Regions from separate parts of the Labrys methylaminiphilus subsp. lupini genome, predicted to be linked through region 1. Evidence: riboswitches for the same ligand, from Rfam matches in the RefSeq annotation. Region 1 holds a riboswitch; each other region holds the start of a gene.
What was found. Region 1 has a riboswitch for cobalamin ahead of ACN6KF_RS23990 (CbtB domain-containing protein). Riboswitches for the same ligand answer to the same signal wherever they lie in the genome.
Positions count from the first base shown of each region.

Region 2: it holds a riboswitch for cobalamin, as region 1 does, so the genes downstream of both, bluB (5,6-dimethylbenzimidazole synthase) here and ACN6KF_RS23990 (CbtB domain-containing protein) in region 1, are expected to answer to the same signal.
Region 3: it holds a riboswitch for cobalamin, as region 1 does, so the genes downstream of both, ACN6KF_RS13360 (ABC transporter substrate-binding protein) here and ACN6KF_RS23990 (CbtB domain-containing protein) in region 1, are expected to answer to the same signal.

Region 1 covers NZ_JBMDIH010000001.1:5,106,424-5,111,316, reverse strand. Annotated here, with positions in the region: gene ACN6KF_RS24005 (efflux RND transporter periplasmic adaptor subunit) at 1-146, opposite strand, end outside; gene ACN6KF_RS24000 (UDP-glucose dehydrogenase family protein) at 570-1,886, opposite strand; gene ACN6KF_RS23995 (histidine phosphatase family protein) at 2,002-2,556, opposite strand; cobalamin riboswitch at 2,689-2,834, shown strand; gene ACN6KF_RS23990 (CbtB domain-containing protein) at 2,865-3,077, shown strand; gene ACN6KF_RS23985 (CbtA family protein) at 3,096-3,860, shown strand; gene ACN6KF_RS23980 (J domain-containing protein) at 4,329-4,893, shown strand, end outside.
Region 2 covers NZ_JBMDIH010000001.1:3,399,078-3,403,970, forward strand. Annotated here, with positions in the region: gene ACN6KF_RS16040 (hypothetical protein) at 1-641, shown strand, start outside; gene ACN6KF_RS16045 (TerB family tellurite resistance protein) at 634-1,314, opposite strand; gene bluB (5,6-dimethylbenzimidazole synthase) at 1,342-2,076, opposite strand; cobalamin riboswitch at 2,120-2,300, opposite strand; gene ACN6KF_RS16055 (cupin domain-containing protein) at 2,438-3,058, shown strand; gene ACN6KF_RS16060 (ABC transporter substrate-binding protein) at 3,196-4,137, shown strand; gene ACN6KF_RS16065 (ATP-binding cassette domain-containing protein) at 4,224-4,893, shown strand, end outside.
Region 3 covers NZ_JBMDIH010000001.1:2,842,809-2,847,701, reverse strand. Annotated here, with positions in the region: gene recQ (DNA helicase RecQ) at 1-295, opposite strand, end outside; gene ACN6KF_RS13365 (CobW family GTP-binding protein) at 566-1,534, shown strand; cobalamin riboswitch at 1,643-1,873, shown strand; gene ACN6KF_RS13360 (ABC transporter substrate-binding protein) at 2,065-3,123, shown strand; gene ACN6KF_RS13355 (FecCD family ABC transporter permease) at 3,125-4,147, shown strand; gene ACN6KF_RS13350 (ABC transporter ATP-binding protein) at 4,144-4,893, shown strand, end outside.

The DNA.
Region 1 (4,893 bases):
TCTGTGATCTTGCGACTGACCGGATTGGCCACCGTCACCGGCATGGCCGGCATTTGCTGGGCGAGCGCGGTGCCCACCCCCTCGAGGGCCGCCAAAGCCAGTACGCCGGCGGCCAGCCGACCTATTTTGCGACGCAACCTCGACATGAACATCCTCGCAAGCAAGCACCTCAGCCAAACCGCCCGCATGGCTAATGGCCTTGTCGCGGGCACTGGAGCTGGCGTCTGAAAATCCTGCAGGATTTCCCAGCCTGCACCCATCAGGGCAGGTTCGGAGATCCTGTTCAGCGCTCGGCCGGCCGGAATCGGGGCAGAATCGCCGTGTGGGCCTTATAGTATGATAATTCTTACCGCTTTGATCCAATCAAGATCGGCGCCCTGCAACCGTGAGTTGGGACTTGATGCAAATCCGCAACAGGCCCGCCGCTTCTCGCGCCAGTACTTGACGCCGGCGGACCCACATTCCGGCCATTTACAAGCCAAGCGCATCAATCCCTTCCCGAAAGGGGCGGGGTTTGACCCTGTCCTGGGAGCAGCATCGGGCCTGAGCCAAGCTCGCCCGCAAAAAGGTCAGGGTGTCGTCCCCTCGCGCCCGATGCTCTCATAGCGAAAGCCGTGCCGCTTCATGTCGTCGAGCCGGTAGATGTTGCGCAGGTCGACGATCACCGGCCGCGTGAGCAGGCTTTTGACCCGTTCGAGGTCAAGCGCCCGAAACTCGTCCCATTCGGTGACGATCACGGCAACATCGGCCCCGTCGAGGCAATCATAGGCGCTGGAGCGATAATCGACATCGCTGAGGGTCTTGTGCGCCTCCTCCATCGCCTGGGGATCGTAGGCGCGCACCCGGGCGCCCTTGTCCTGCAGGGCGAGCACGATCGGGACCGAGGGGCTGTCGCGCATGTCGTCGGTGTTCGGCTTGAAGGCGAGGCCGAGCAGGGCCACCGTCTTGCCGGCGATGTTGCCGTCGAGGGCCGCGATGACGCGGCGTGCCATCGCCGCCTTGCGGGCATCGTTGACGCCGACCACCGCTTCGACGATGCGCAAGGGCACGCCATGTTCCTGGCCGGTGCGCAGCAGCGCCAGCGTATCCTTGGGAAAGCACGAGCCACCGAACCCCGGACCCGCATGCAGGAATTTGGAGCCGATGCGGTTGTCGAGGCCGATGCCGCGCGCCACTTCCTGCACATTGGCGCCGGCCTTCTCGCACAGATCGGCGATTTCGTTGATGAAGGTGACCTTGGTCGCCAGGAAGGCGTTGGCGGCATATTTGATCAGTTCGGAGGTGCGTCGATCCGTGAACAGCAACGGCCCCTGGTTGAGATGGAGCGGGCGATAGACCTCGGCCATCGCCTCCTTGGCCCGCTCTTCCTCCGTGCCGACTACGATGCGGTCCGGACGCTTGAAATCCTCGATCGCCGCGCCCTCGCGCAGGAATTCAGGGTTCGACACCACGCTGACATCGGCATCCTGACGGACTTCGCGTATCAGCCTCTCGACTTCGTCGCCGGTGCCGACCGGTACGGTCGACTTGGTAACCACCACGGTGAAGCCTTCGACCGCCGCCGCGATCTCCCGCACCGCGCCATAGACATAGGATAGATCCGCATGCCCGTCGCCGCGGCGCGAGGGTGTGCCGACGGCCAGGAACACCACGGCGGCATCGCGGACGGCGGGCGCAAGCTCGGTGGTGAAGGACAGGCGCTTCTCACGCACATTGCGGGCCACCAGATCCTCGAGGCCCGGCTCGTAGATCGGCATGCGGCCGGCCAGCAGGCCCTCGATCTTGGCCGGATCCTTGTCGACGCAGGTGACGACATGGCCGAAATCGGCGAGGCAGGCCCCCGTCACCAGGCCGACATAACCCGTACCGATCATTGCAACGCGCATGACATCAATCCTGTTTGGACGACCAATCCGTCAGACGCGTGTCTACAAAAGGCCCGGCGACATGCCAATGACGAAAAAAGAGAGGAACTCCGTTGGAGAGCCCTGCTCAACGCCTCTATGCCCCCAACCGCAGCGACCAGCCCCGGCCGGATGGCCTGAGATCGGCTGTCGCCAACGGGGCGGCATCGATACGCCAGAAGGAACGAGCCTCGGCCCCGAGGGCGCGAACGACCGCGGCGCGCAACACCGAAGCGTGGGTAACGGCGAGCGTATACCCCTCGAACCGCCTGCCATCGAGCCAGGCGCCGACCCGCGCAATCAGGGTTGCAACACTCTCTCCGCCATGCGGGCAGGCATCCGGATCGGTCAGCCATGCCCGGAGCGCCTCGGGTTCGGCGGCCGCTACCGCGTCCAGGGCAAGCCCTGCCCAGCGGCCATGATCGCATTCGCGCAGGGCTTCATCGACCTCAGGATCATGGCCGAGGGCCTGCGCGGTCTGGCGAGCCCTGAGCGCCGGGCTGCTCAGGATGCGGGCCGGCCTGCCGAAATGCCCTTCCAGCTTCCGCGCCGCAGCCAGCCCTCTTGCATCGAGCGCCTCATCGAGGGGAAAACCCGCTGCGCGCACCGCAGGCGTAGCCCCATGGCATAGCAGGATCAGGCGTGGTGTCATGACGGCAGTTCCCAAGACTTAGAGTGCATGATTCGACCGAACCAATCGGATCATGCTCCCTAAGTTTTTGTTTCAACGCATGGTATCGTCCAAAAAGTCGCGCAACTTATGCTCTAAGTCGCTTCCGGAATATTGACATGTTCGTGACTTGGGCTCTTATGGAAGGGCTTTGCCAAGGGTGGGAAGCCGGTGTGAATCCGGCACGGTCGCGCCACTGTGAACGGCGGCGCTTGGGCGCTGTCCGGAAGTCAGACCTCTTCCAAGGCAGCATGACTCGTAGCGGGACGCGTAATCCCAAGGAGCTTTTCATGACCACCGCAACTCTGGCACCCGTCGCCCAGCAGCCGATCGCCATCCCGGTCCGCGAGATCTTGCCCTGGGCGCTCTTTACCGTGCTCCTGGCCGTACTCGCCATTTATTTCGTCGGCGCCGAGCAAGGCGCGACCTCGCTGATTCCCGGCGTCTACATCCACGAATTCGTGCACGACGCTCGCCATCTGCTCGGCTTCCCCTGCCACTAGGGCGCATAGGCAAACGACATGGTTAGATCGCTTTTGATCCGGGGGATGCTGATAGGCATCCTGGCCGGACTGTTGGCGTCTGGCTTCGCCTGGGTCTTCGGTGAACCACAGGTCGATGCCGCTATCGCCTATGAGGAAAGCCACGCGGTCGCCGCCGCGCCGGCGCCATCCGCAACGCCGGCAACCTCCCAGTCGGCCGCAGCACATGAACATGAGGAAGACCCGGTCAGCCGGCCGGTGCAGTCCAGCTACGGCCTCATGACCGGCATGGTCGTCTATGGCGCAGCCCTCGGCGGCATCTTCGCTTTGGTCTTCGCCTTCGCGCAGGGACGGATCGGCACGCTCAGCCCGCGCGCGACAGCAGGCCTGATCGCCATCGCCGGCTTCGCTGCAATCAAGCTGGTGGCGGAGATCAAATATCCGAGTAACCCGCCGGCCGTTGGCAATCCCGACACGATCGGCCTGCGGACCGCCTTCTATTTCGGCATGATCCTGCTCTCCCTGGTGACGATGGCGGCCGCCCTGGGCACGGCGAACCGGCTCGCCGCCAGCCTCGGCCGCTGGAACGCCAACCTGGTGGGGGCTGCCGCCTATCTGGTGGTGATGGTGGTCGCCATGCAGATTCTGCCGGCCGTCAACGACATCCCGGCGGATTTCTCGGCCACGGTGCTATGGAAGTTCCGCGTTGCCTCGCTCGGCATCCATGCCGTGCTATGGGCAACGCTCGGGATCGCCTTCGGCGTTGCAGCACAGAAGCTGCTGCAAACCTCCGCCAGCCGCTGAAAAAGGCCAACCGACCGCGTCAAACGTCGCATTTTTACAACACCGGCCCGGTTTTGGGCCGGTTTTCAAAATTTCTTTCATTTCGCACTTGCGAAATGAACGCATCAGGATCACTTTACGGACGTGGTGGATGCGCGTTTGCGCTCCCCCACTGCCCTCCTTGGGCGTTTCCTCCCTAAGACTTGGGCCGCCATTCGGCGGCCTCTTTCTTTTTCGGGTCAGCAGACCCCATATTTCAAAATCTGCAGCGGCATTCCGCCTCAATTAACCCCAGAGCAAAGCGCGTTCAGGTATGAACGCTTGTTTGCTCTCACTGTTTGGTTCCAAGCCAGTCCTTTGGATCGGCTGGAGCGTCCTTGCGATTTGACATGCTTCACTCAAATTACAAAACGCTCTTGCGTCCAAGCTCATGCTTGCCCATTTGTGTTCACCCTCGCATAGTGTGTCATTATGGATCTGGACTCGCCCTTGTTTGATCGCATCCGGGTGCGCCCAAGGGCCGAAGAGGTCCAGCCGGCGAGCGTACAGCTATGCGAACATGCCGGCTGCCGAAACGCCGGTGAATTTCGCGCGCCCAAGGGGCGCAACCGCGAAGGCCAGTTCTGGCATTTCTGCCTGGGGCACGTTCGCGAATACAACAAGACCTACAATTATTTCGCAGGCCTGCCGGACGACTCGGTGAGCGCCTATCAGCGCGATGCCGCCACAGGCCATCGCCCGACCTGGACGATGGGCGTCAATCCCTGGGCCAAGAAGCGCGGCGAAGGGCCGCAACCTGGCCCGGAGATCCATGACGGCTTCGGCTTCTTCGAGGGCGAGCACGGCTTCGGACGCACGCAGAGTGCGCCGGAACCGGAAAGGCGACGCCTGAAATTGCTGGAACGCAAGGCCCTCGAAGCGCTCGATCTGCCGGAAACGGCCAGCGGCCCCGAGATCAAGGCACGCTACAAAACATTGGTCAAACGCCTCCATCCCGATGCCAATGGCGGGGACCGATCCAGCGAAGATAAATTGCGCGGGATCATCCAGGCCT
Region 2 (4,893 bases), 1.7 Mb from region 1:
CCAAGACCCTGTTGTCGCACGACATGTCGCGCAGCTGGGACGCGGGCTTCGGCAGCCTGTTTCCACATGCCATCAGCGGCCTTGCCAAGGCCAATGGCGGCGATGGTGGCGACGGATTGGGCATGACCCTGTTCGGCACGAGCAAGCGTGACACCGACGCCATCGCCGATCTGATCAGCCTGGTGCATACGATCGACTGGCCGGTGGCCGACAAGGCGATGTGGCTGGAGGTGCGCGACCATATCAAGACGGTAATCCGGCTCAACCGTGAGACCTGGGCGCTGATCGGCAAGGAGACCGACGACGATCACGAATGGCTGCCGGGCCCGCGGCAGAAGAGCGGCGTCCTGCCCTCCCTCGACGTAACGCAGGAGCGTATCGACTCATGGCTTGCGCTGCTCGGCCAGGTCGAGCAGGTGCTGGACGGCAAGTTGCTGATGCCGCATTGGCGTTTCACCAAGGGCGTCAATCTCGCCAGGGTCTTCGAGCAGCCCGGCAATTTCGACCTGGTGCTGTGGATCACCGGCCCAGGCGCCTTGCCTTTCCTCGACAATGGCAAGGTGATGGATGCAGAGGCCTGGGGCCAGGCGACCAGTATCTTCGGCGGCGACGTCGCGAGCTACGCCTTCTATTTCAATTGAGCGGGCGCCCGGCCGCGGCATCCGGCGCAAGCAGGCGTCTCTTCAGGCGAACGATCGCCTCGCGCTGCAAATCGCTGGCCTCGCCATAGGCATTGGCGACCTCGCCCAGCATATCGATAAGCTGTTGGCGCTCCGGCAGGGACAGGCGCGCCCGCAGAAGGGGCGCCAATTCCTCGGCGACCGGCGTGAACACCCGGCCGCGATCCGTCAATTGCAAGGCCTGCTCATACACATGCTCGCGATCGCCGATCCCGAGTGGATCGGCCATAAGAGCGAGGATCGTGTCCCGCTCGGCCCGGGTCAGCAAGCCATTGGTGCGGACAAGCTGTATCATCAGGACGACGGCCGCGAGCCTCGGATCATCGATGGTCTTGAGAGAGGCGCGCTCGAGCGCCTGCGGCCGAACCGTGTCGGAACCCCGGTCGAGCGGAAGGGGGACAACTTTCGGCACGGTCTCGAGGCGGCGGCCCGCCGCCGGCTTGCGGGCCTTGCCGCGCAACAGCCAGAACAGACCGACGAGGGCGGCCACGAATGCCCCGATCAGGATCGCCCTCGGCCCCTCCAGCAAGACCAGGCTGGTAATCAGCAGTGCGATAATCCAGATCGCATTCTTACGCAGGAAATCCATCGGCCGTGCCACCCGATCGAGACGGCGCGCATCTGCGCCGGCCACCCCAAAGCGTCTTTGCGCTTTGCTCTGTCAACCAGCATCCCCCATAGCCGTCCGCATGGCGGCGAGCAAGGGATGGTCGGGCCGCTGGCCGTCCCAGGCGTCGAAGCTCAGCACGGCCTCCGGCGGCAGGCGCTGGCGCCAGCCCTTCACTTCCAGCTCCGGCCGGGCATAGGCTTCGTGCACATAACCAAGGCACAGATAGGCGACCGGAATTACGCGCTCGGGAATGCCCAGTGCCGCACGCAGGCGCACGGGATCGACGATGCTGACCCAACCGACCCCAACGCCCTCGGCCCGTGCCGCCAGCCAGATGTTCTGCACCGCGCAGACGGTGGAGTAGCGGTCCATGGCCATGTCATGGGTGCGGCCGAGCACCACGGGGCCGGCGCGGTCTGGATCGCAGGTGATGCACAGATTGACCGGGGAATCGAGGATGCCGGCAAGCTTCAGCGAGCGGTATTGCGCCTGCTTCTGCGGCGGAAACATCGCCAACGCTTCCGCATTGGCCTCCTCGAAGAGGGCCTGCACCTTGCCCCGGGCCTCAGGGCACCGCAGCACCAGGAAACTCCAGGGCTGCATGAAGCCGACCGACGGCGCATGATGCCCGGCCACGAGGATGCGCGCGAGGACATCGTCCGGAACGGGTTGCGGACTGAATTGGCTGCGGACGTCCCGCCTGGTGAAGATGGCGCGATAGACGGCGTCGCGTTCGGCCGGTGAAAACGGCCCGGAGGGCGCAAGCGCTCCCGTGGATGGGTCCATCGTCATTCCCCTTGCGATGGCAATCGCCGCGCCGTCCACGCGCGCCGATCTATCGCCTCCGGCCGGTCTTCTGACTTGGGATCCACCCATCCGGACGCCTTCCCCGCAGAGCGAGTGGCCTGAAACCTGCCCGGATAGTCCCCCTTACAGCGTTGGGCACGTCGCGGCTTCAAACCGCGTTCCCGATTCTCCCGCAAGCGGGCACCGAAGGTCTTGCGGATGTAGCATGGGAGGTGCCGGCTGCCCAGCCGTTTGGGACGCTGATGCCGAGCGGCCGGCGGCGAAGTGGACAGGGTGCAGGCTTGTGGCCTAGAATCGTCGGCTAGGCTTTCGGGCAATGAAGCATCCTGGCAATCGCGCAATGAACAAGATCGACCTCAAACGACGCGCCGGCGATCACCCCGATCCCCTGGAACAGGCCAATCCCGTGCGGCTCGGCACCCGCCTTCGCCTGGCCCGGCAGACAAGGGGGCTGACGCTGAAGGCCCTGGCGACGGCCGCGGACTGTTCGGAAAGCCTGCTGTCCAAGATCGAGAACGGCAAGGCCTCCCCCTCCCTGCCCATGCTGCATCGCCTCGTGGAGGTCCTCGGCACCAATATCGGCTGGATGTTCGAGGAATCGGATAGCGAAGAGGGTATCGTCTTTCGCGCCGGCTCGCGCCCCCTGATCTCGCTGGACCCGCTCCGCCGGGGCGAGGGCATCTCGCTGGAACGGGTGATCCCCTATTCGCCCGGTCATCTCCTCCAATGCAACATCCACCACATCGAGGCCGGCGGCGAGAGCGCCGGGCCGATCCAGCACCAGGGCGAGGAAGTCGGCTATGTGCTGACCGGAACCGTGGAGCTGATGGTCGGTGAGCGTACCTTCAAGCTCTCTGCCGGCGATACCTTCGTGTTCAAGTCGGAATTGCCTCATTGGTACCGCAACACCGGAACGGAGCGCGCGAGCATCTTCTGGGTCAACACGCCTGCCACCTTCTAACGCCTCACGCCGTCGGCGTTTCAAGAATCCCCGAGACCGCCATTCAAGTAACTTGACATGAATTCAAGTCTCTTGAATGATGCTGATGTCAGAACTGAGAATGAGCCCGGCACGGGCCATCCATGAAGGGAACTGAAATGCGGCTTTCAAAATATCTCGCCGGCTGCTCGGCAGCGGCAGCCCTGGCGCTGTCCCTAGGATCGGTGTCCGCTTTGGCCGACACCTTCGCCCTGGTCACCATCAACCAGCAGGCCCTGTTCTTCAACCAAATCAACGAAGGCGCTGAGGCCGCCGCCAAGGCGGCCGGCGCCAAGCTCGTCATCTTCAACGCCAACAATGTTCCGAGCGCCCAGAACGATGCGATCGAGAACTACATCACCCAGAAGGTCGACGGCATCATCCTGATCGCCATCGACGTCAACGGCGTGAAGCCCGCCATCACCTCCGCCAAGAAGGCCGGCATCCCCGTCATCGCCATCGATGCCCAGATCCCCGACGGCGACAATGTCTCCTTCGTCGGCGTGGATAATCTCAAGGCCGGCGAGGACATCGGCAAGTTCTACGCCGACTACGTCAAGTCCAAGCTGGATGGCACCGCCAAGATCGGCGTGGTCGGCGCTCTCAATTCCTACATCCAGAACCAGCGGCTGGATGGCTTCAAGAAGGCGGTGACGGCCAGCGGCCTCAAGGTCACCTTCCTCGACACCGTCGACGGCCAGAACGTGCAGGACGTGGCGCTGAGCGCGGCCGAGAACCTGATGACGGCCAATCCCGACATGACCACGCTCTATGCCACCGGCGAACCGGCCCTTCTCGGCACCGTGTCCGCCGTGACCAGCCAGGGGCGCACCGAAGGCGTCAAGGTCTTCGGCTGGGACCTGACCAAGCAGGCCATCGAAGGCATCGACCAGGGCTGGGTCACCGGCGTGATCCAGCAGGATCCGGCCGGCGAGGGCAAGGCCGCGGTGGAAGCCCTGGCCAAGCTCAAGAAGGGCGAGAAGGTCGAGCCGATCATCAACGTTCCCGTGACGATCGTCACCAAGGAGAACGTCGACAAGTTCCGGGGCATGTTCAAGTAACGGGCTGACAGGCCCCCACGCATAGTTGGGCCCAGGCCCGCTGCTCTTCGAGCCGCGGGCGGGGCATCTCATTGCCAGGCGGAACCATGATGGACAGTGGCGACCCCTACCGCGTCAAGATGACCGGTATCTCCAAGCGATACAACACGATCCAGACCCTGGACGACGTATCGCTGATGCTCAGGCCCGGCGAGGTGCTGGGACTGGTCGGCGACAATGGCGCCGGTAAATCGACCCTGAGCAAGGTGCTTTCGGGCGCCGTGATCCCCGACACCGGCACGATCGAGATCGACGGCAAGGTGCAGTCCTTCGCCTCCCCTGCCGATGCCCGCGCGGCGCGGGTGGAGATGGTCTATCAGGACCTGTCGCTGTGCGACAGCGTCGATGTCGCCGGCAATCTCTTCCTCGGCCGCGAGCCCAGGCACCGCATCCTCGGCGTTCCCTTCCTCGACCAGCGCCGCATGCACGACCAGGCCCGCGACATGCTCGACAAGCTCGGCATCGTCATCGCCGATACCAGGCTGAAGGTCGAGAACCTCTCCGGTGGCCAGCGCCAGTCGATCGCCATCGGCCGCGCCGCTTCCTTCAATCCCTCCGTGCTGATCATGGACGAGCCTACGGCCGCCCTGGCCGTCGCCGAAGTCGAGGCGGTGCTCGAACTGATCCGCACCGTCAGCGCCCGCGGCGTCAGCGTCATCCTGATCACCCACCGCCTGCAGGACCTCTTCCTCGTCTGCGACCGCATCCAGGTGATGT
Region 3 (4,893 bases), 2.3 Mb from region 1:
CCTGCTTGAGCGCCTCGACCTGGTCGCGCATCAGTGCGATCAGCGGCGAGACCACAATGCCGACGCCGCGTCGGCATAAAGCCGGGATCTGGTAGCACAGCGACTTGCCGGCTCCGGTCGGGAACAGCACCACGGCATCGCCGCCTTCGGTGACATGCCGCACCACCGCCTCCTGCTGGCCGCGAAAGGCGCTGTAGCCGAATATGGCGTTGAGGACGGAGAGAGGATCTTGAGGAGAAGAGCGGGTCATGCCTGCAGGATGCACCTTTGGAGCCTGATTCCATTCCAGGGACATCATGGACACTTACCCGACAGGGGCCATGATTCGAAAATCTCCCACGCCGATTTCCCACGCTGACAGGCAATTGCGGTGGAACGGTCGCGGTCGCGAATGCCGGCAATGTGCCCCTCGGCCAGAATGCGGGTTACACCCGCAACACCGTTGACGGTCTACCGAGATAAAGATAGTTATGTTATAACGTTTCATATAAATGAAGCCCATTCTGGCGCCCGTGGTATCGACATGCTCCCAGGCGCCTGCAACGGATCAAGGAATTCCGACATCATGCAGCCCGCGCCGCAGACACCCGTCACCGTCCTCACTGGCTATCTCGGAGCAGGCAAGACCACGCTTCTCAACCGCATCCTGACCGAGAGCCACGGCAGGAAATATGCTGTCATCGTCAACGAGTTCGGCGAAGTCGGCATCGACAATGATCTCGTCGTCGATACCGACGAGGAGATCTTCGAGATGAACAATGGTTGCATTTGCTGCACGGTGCGCGGCGATCTCATCCGCATCATCGAGGGCCTGATGCGCCGACGTGACCGCTTTGATGCCATCCTGATCGAGACGACCGGGCTGGCCGATCCCGCGCCGGTCGCCCAGACTTTCTTCGTCGACGACGATGTGCGCGCCAAGACCAGGCTCGATTCGATCGTCACAGTGGTCGACGCCAAGCACCTGCTCGGCGAAATCGAGACAGCGCATGAGGCCCAGGAGCAGCTTGCCTTCGCCGATACCATCCTCCTCAACAAGACCGATCTGGTCACGACCGAGGAACTCGAACGGGTGGTGAAGCGGATCCGTCGCATCAATCCCACCGCTACCCTCCACGAGACACGCCGCTGCGATATCGCGCTCGACAAGGTGCTGGATCGCGGTGCCTTCGACCTCGACCGCATCCTGGAAGCCGAACCCGATTTTCTTGCAGGATTCCATGACCATGAGCATGACGACCATGTCGGCAGCTTCGCCCTCGTCGCCCGGGAATCGCTCGACCCTGGCAAGTTCATGCCCTGGCTGAACACGATCGTGCAGCAATTCGGCACCGACATGCTGCGGCTGAAAGGCATCATCGCCTTCGACGGCGATCCCCAGCGCTTCGTGGTGCAGGGTGTGCATATGCTGATCGAGGGCGATCATCAGCGCCCCTGGAAGCCAGAAGAGGAGCGCAGGAGCCGTCTGGTGTTCATCGGGCGTAATCTGCCGAAAGACGTGATCGAACAGGGGTTCCTGGCCTGTCGGGCCTAAAGCGTTTTGCTCCAGGTGAGGGAAGGCGCGCGCTGGGGCGGGAAAACAGGGCTCGCCATCGTCCGCCACCCGCTTTGCATATTCGCTTGACCGCGATCGGGACACCCCGGTAACTGTGGCACTGACGGTTCCCGTCGGGTGCGAGCCCGATGGGAGTAATAGGGAACACGGTCCGGCTTTCTCGAAGCCCATGCCGTGGCTGCCCCCGCAACTGTAGGCGGATTGCCGAGCATCCTCGTGGCGCCAAAAGCGCCATGCCACTGTGGGTGACCCCATGGGAAGGCAGAGGCAAGGCCGATATCCGCGAGCCAGGAAACCTGCCGTCATCTCGATCAATCCCATGTCACGGGCGGGGATGCCCGGAACAGGAGACAATGTGACGTTTCTTCCCGCCATCTCGGGCCGTCGCCCACCTGTTCCCTCCGCTTCGCGCCATCAGACCCTCTGCCACAGCCTGGCCTGAGGACGTTTCCCGTTTTCGGCCCTGCGCCGAACAGCGCCATCTTCCTATCGCGAACCGAGAGAACGTCATGACTTTTCCCAAGACAAGGGCCCGCTGGAGCAAGGCCCGCTGGTCGAGCTTCGCCGTCATGCTTGCGGCCGGCTTCAGCCTGACGCTGAGCATCGATCCAGCCGCCGCCCAGGCGACCAAATATCCGCTCAAGATCACCAATTGCGGACGCAGCGTCACCTTCGACCATGCCCCGCGGCGCACTGTCTCCGTCGGTCAGAGCGGTACGGAGGTTCTCTACCTTCTCGGTCTTGCCGACAAGGTGGTGGGGACGGCCGTCTGGTTCGGCCCGGTTCTGCCGGGCTATGAAGAGGCCAACGCCAAGATTCCGCGCCTGGCCGACAATGATCCGAGCTTCGAAAGCGTGATCGCCAAGAAACCCGACCTCGTGACCGCCCAGTTCCAGTGGCATGTCGGCCCCAGTGGCATCGTCGGCAAGCCCGAGCAGTTCGAGGAACTGGGTATCCCGACCTATGTTTCGCCCGCCGATTGCGTCGGCAAGGACAATTCCAGCGGTGGCGACGGCACGCGCGGCACCCTTTTCACCATGGATCTGGTCTATCAGGAGATCAGGGAACTCGCCGAGATCTTCGACGTGCAGGAGCGCGGTTCGAAGGTCATCGCGGACCTGAAGGCACGCGAGGAAGCCGCCCGCCGCAAGATCGCCGCCGGCGATGGCAAGGTCTCGGCTGCCTTCTGGTTTTCGAGCGCCAAGGTCGATGTCGATCCCTATATGGCCGGCAAGAACAGCGTCCCAGGCTACATCATGTCCGTCCTGGCTGTCCGGAACATCGTGGAAAGCGAGGAGGAATGGCCGAGCGTCGGTTGGGAGACCGTCGCCAAGGCCGATCCCACCATCATCGTCGCCGGGAGGATGGACCGTCGCCGCTATCCCGCCGACGACATCGCCGTGAAGCTTAATTTCCTCAAGACCGATCCGGTGGCGAGCCTGATGCCGGCCGTCAAGCAGGGCCATGTCGTGGAAATGGACGTCCAGGCCATGCAGCCGAGCGTGCGCGTCGTCGACGGCATCGAGATGCTCGCCGATGCCATCCAGCGTTTCGGCCTGAAGCGTTGAGATGAACCGCGCTGTCACGCGATTGCTGGCAATCGGCATGCTGGCGCTGGCCGTGCTGGTGTTGGCGCTCTGGCTGGGCGCCGCCATCGGCGAGACGGCCATCCCGATGGAGGTGGTGGCCAAGACGGCGGCCAACCGCCTGTGGGGCGCCGGCTACATTCTCGATCGCATCGATGAAGGCATCGTGTGGAACTACAGGCTGAGCCGCGCCGTCGTCGCGGCCTGCTGCGGCGCGGCCCTGGCGCTGTCGGGTGTCGTGCTGCAGTCGCTGCTGCGCAATGTGTTGGCCGATCCCTATGTGCTCGGCATCTCGGCCGGGGCATCGACGGGGGCGGTCGGGGTCGCCATTCTCGGCCTCGGCGCGGGATTTTTGAGCCTGCCGGCCGGCGCCTTTCTCGGTGCGCTGGTGGCCTTCGGTTTCGTCGCCTTGCTGGCGATGCGATCGGGGCGCGGAACCGGCGCGGTGATCCTCGCAGGCGTGGCGGGGTCTCAGCTTTTCAATGCCCTGACCTCCTTCATCGTCACCAAGGCGGCCAATGCCGAACAGGCGCGGGGCATCATGTTCTGGCTGCTGGGCAATCTTTCGGGCGTGCGCTGGCCGGATGTCTGGCTGGCCCTGCCGATCACGGCCGTGGGGCTGCTGGTCTGCCTCTGGCACGCTCGCGCGCTTGATGCCTTCACCTTCGGCACGGAATCGGCGGCATCCCTCGGCATTTCCGTCCGGCGCGCTTATGTCGTGCTCGTCGGCGTCGCGGCGATGATGACGGCGGTGATGGTCAGCATCGTCGGATCGATCGGCTTCGTCGGTCTGGTGATTCCGCACGCCGCGCGGATGGTGGTGGGCGTGCGCCATGGGCGATTGCTGCCGGCCAGCGCCCTGATCGGCGCCGTCTTCATGATCGTCGCGGACATTCTGTCCCGGATCATCATCCCCGGCCAGGTCCTGCCGATCGGGGTGATCACGGCCCTTGTCGGCGCGCCGGCCTTCGCTCTCATCCTCAGCCAGAGAAAGGCGACGGCATGAGCCTGTCGGCACGCAATCTGTCCTGGTCGGCGGGCGGGGCCTCGATCCTGCAGGGTGTATCGCTGGAGGTTCGTCCGGGCGAGTTGCTCGGCATCATCGGCCCGAACGGCTCGGGCAAGACCAGCCTGATGTCCCTGCTGGCCGGTATCCGCCGCCCGCAGGGCGGCGAGGTGTTGCTGTCGGACCAGCCACTCCACGCCTTGGCTCGCCGCGAAATCGCGCGCCGGATCGCTCTGGTCGAGCAACAGGCCGAGACGGCCGATCGCATTACCGCCCGCCAGGCCGTGGAGCTCGGGCGGACGCCGCATCTGGGTGCCTTCATGCCCTGGTCTGGCAAGGACGATGCCATTGTCGACCTCGCACTGGAGGAGGTTGCCATGACCAGCCTTGCCGCTCGCCTGTGGCATACGCTCTCGGGCGGCGAGCGCCAGCGCCTCCACATCGCCCGCGCCTTGGCGCAACAGCCCGAAATCCTGCTTCTCGACGAGCCCACCAATCATCTCGATATCGGCCACCAGATCGGCCTGCTGCATCTGGTTCATCGCCAGAACCTCACTGTCGTGGCGGCCCTGCATGATCTCAATCATGCGGCGATGTTCTGCGATCGGGTCGCGCTGATGCAGGCGGGGCGGATCGAGGCGATCGGTCCTCCGTCCGAGGTGCTGACGGCTTCGCGCATCCAGTCGGTCTTCGGTGTCGCCGCTGAGGTTGTCCACGACGGTACCGGTGGTTGTTTCATCCGCTAT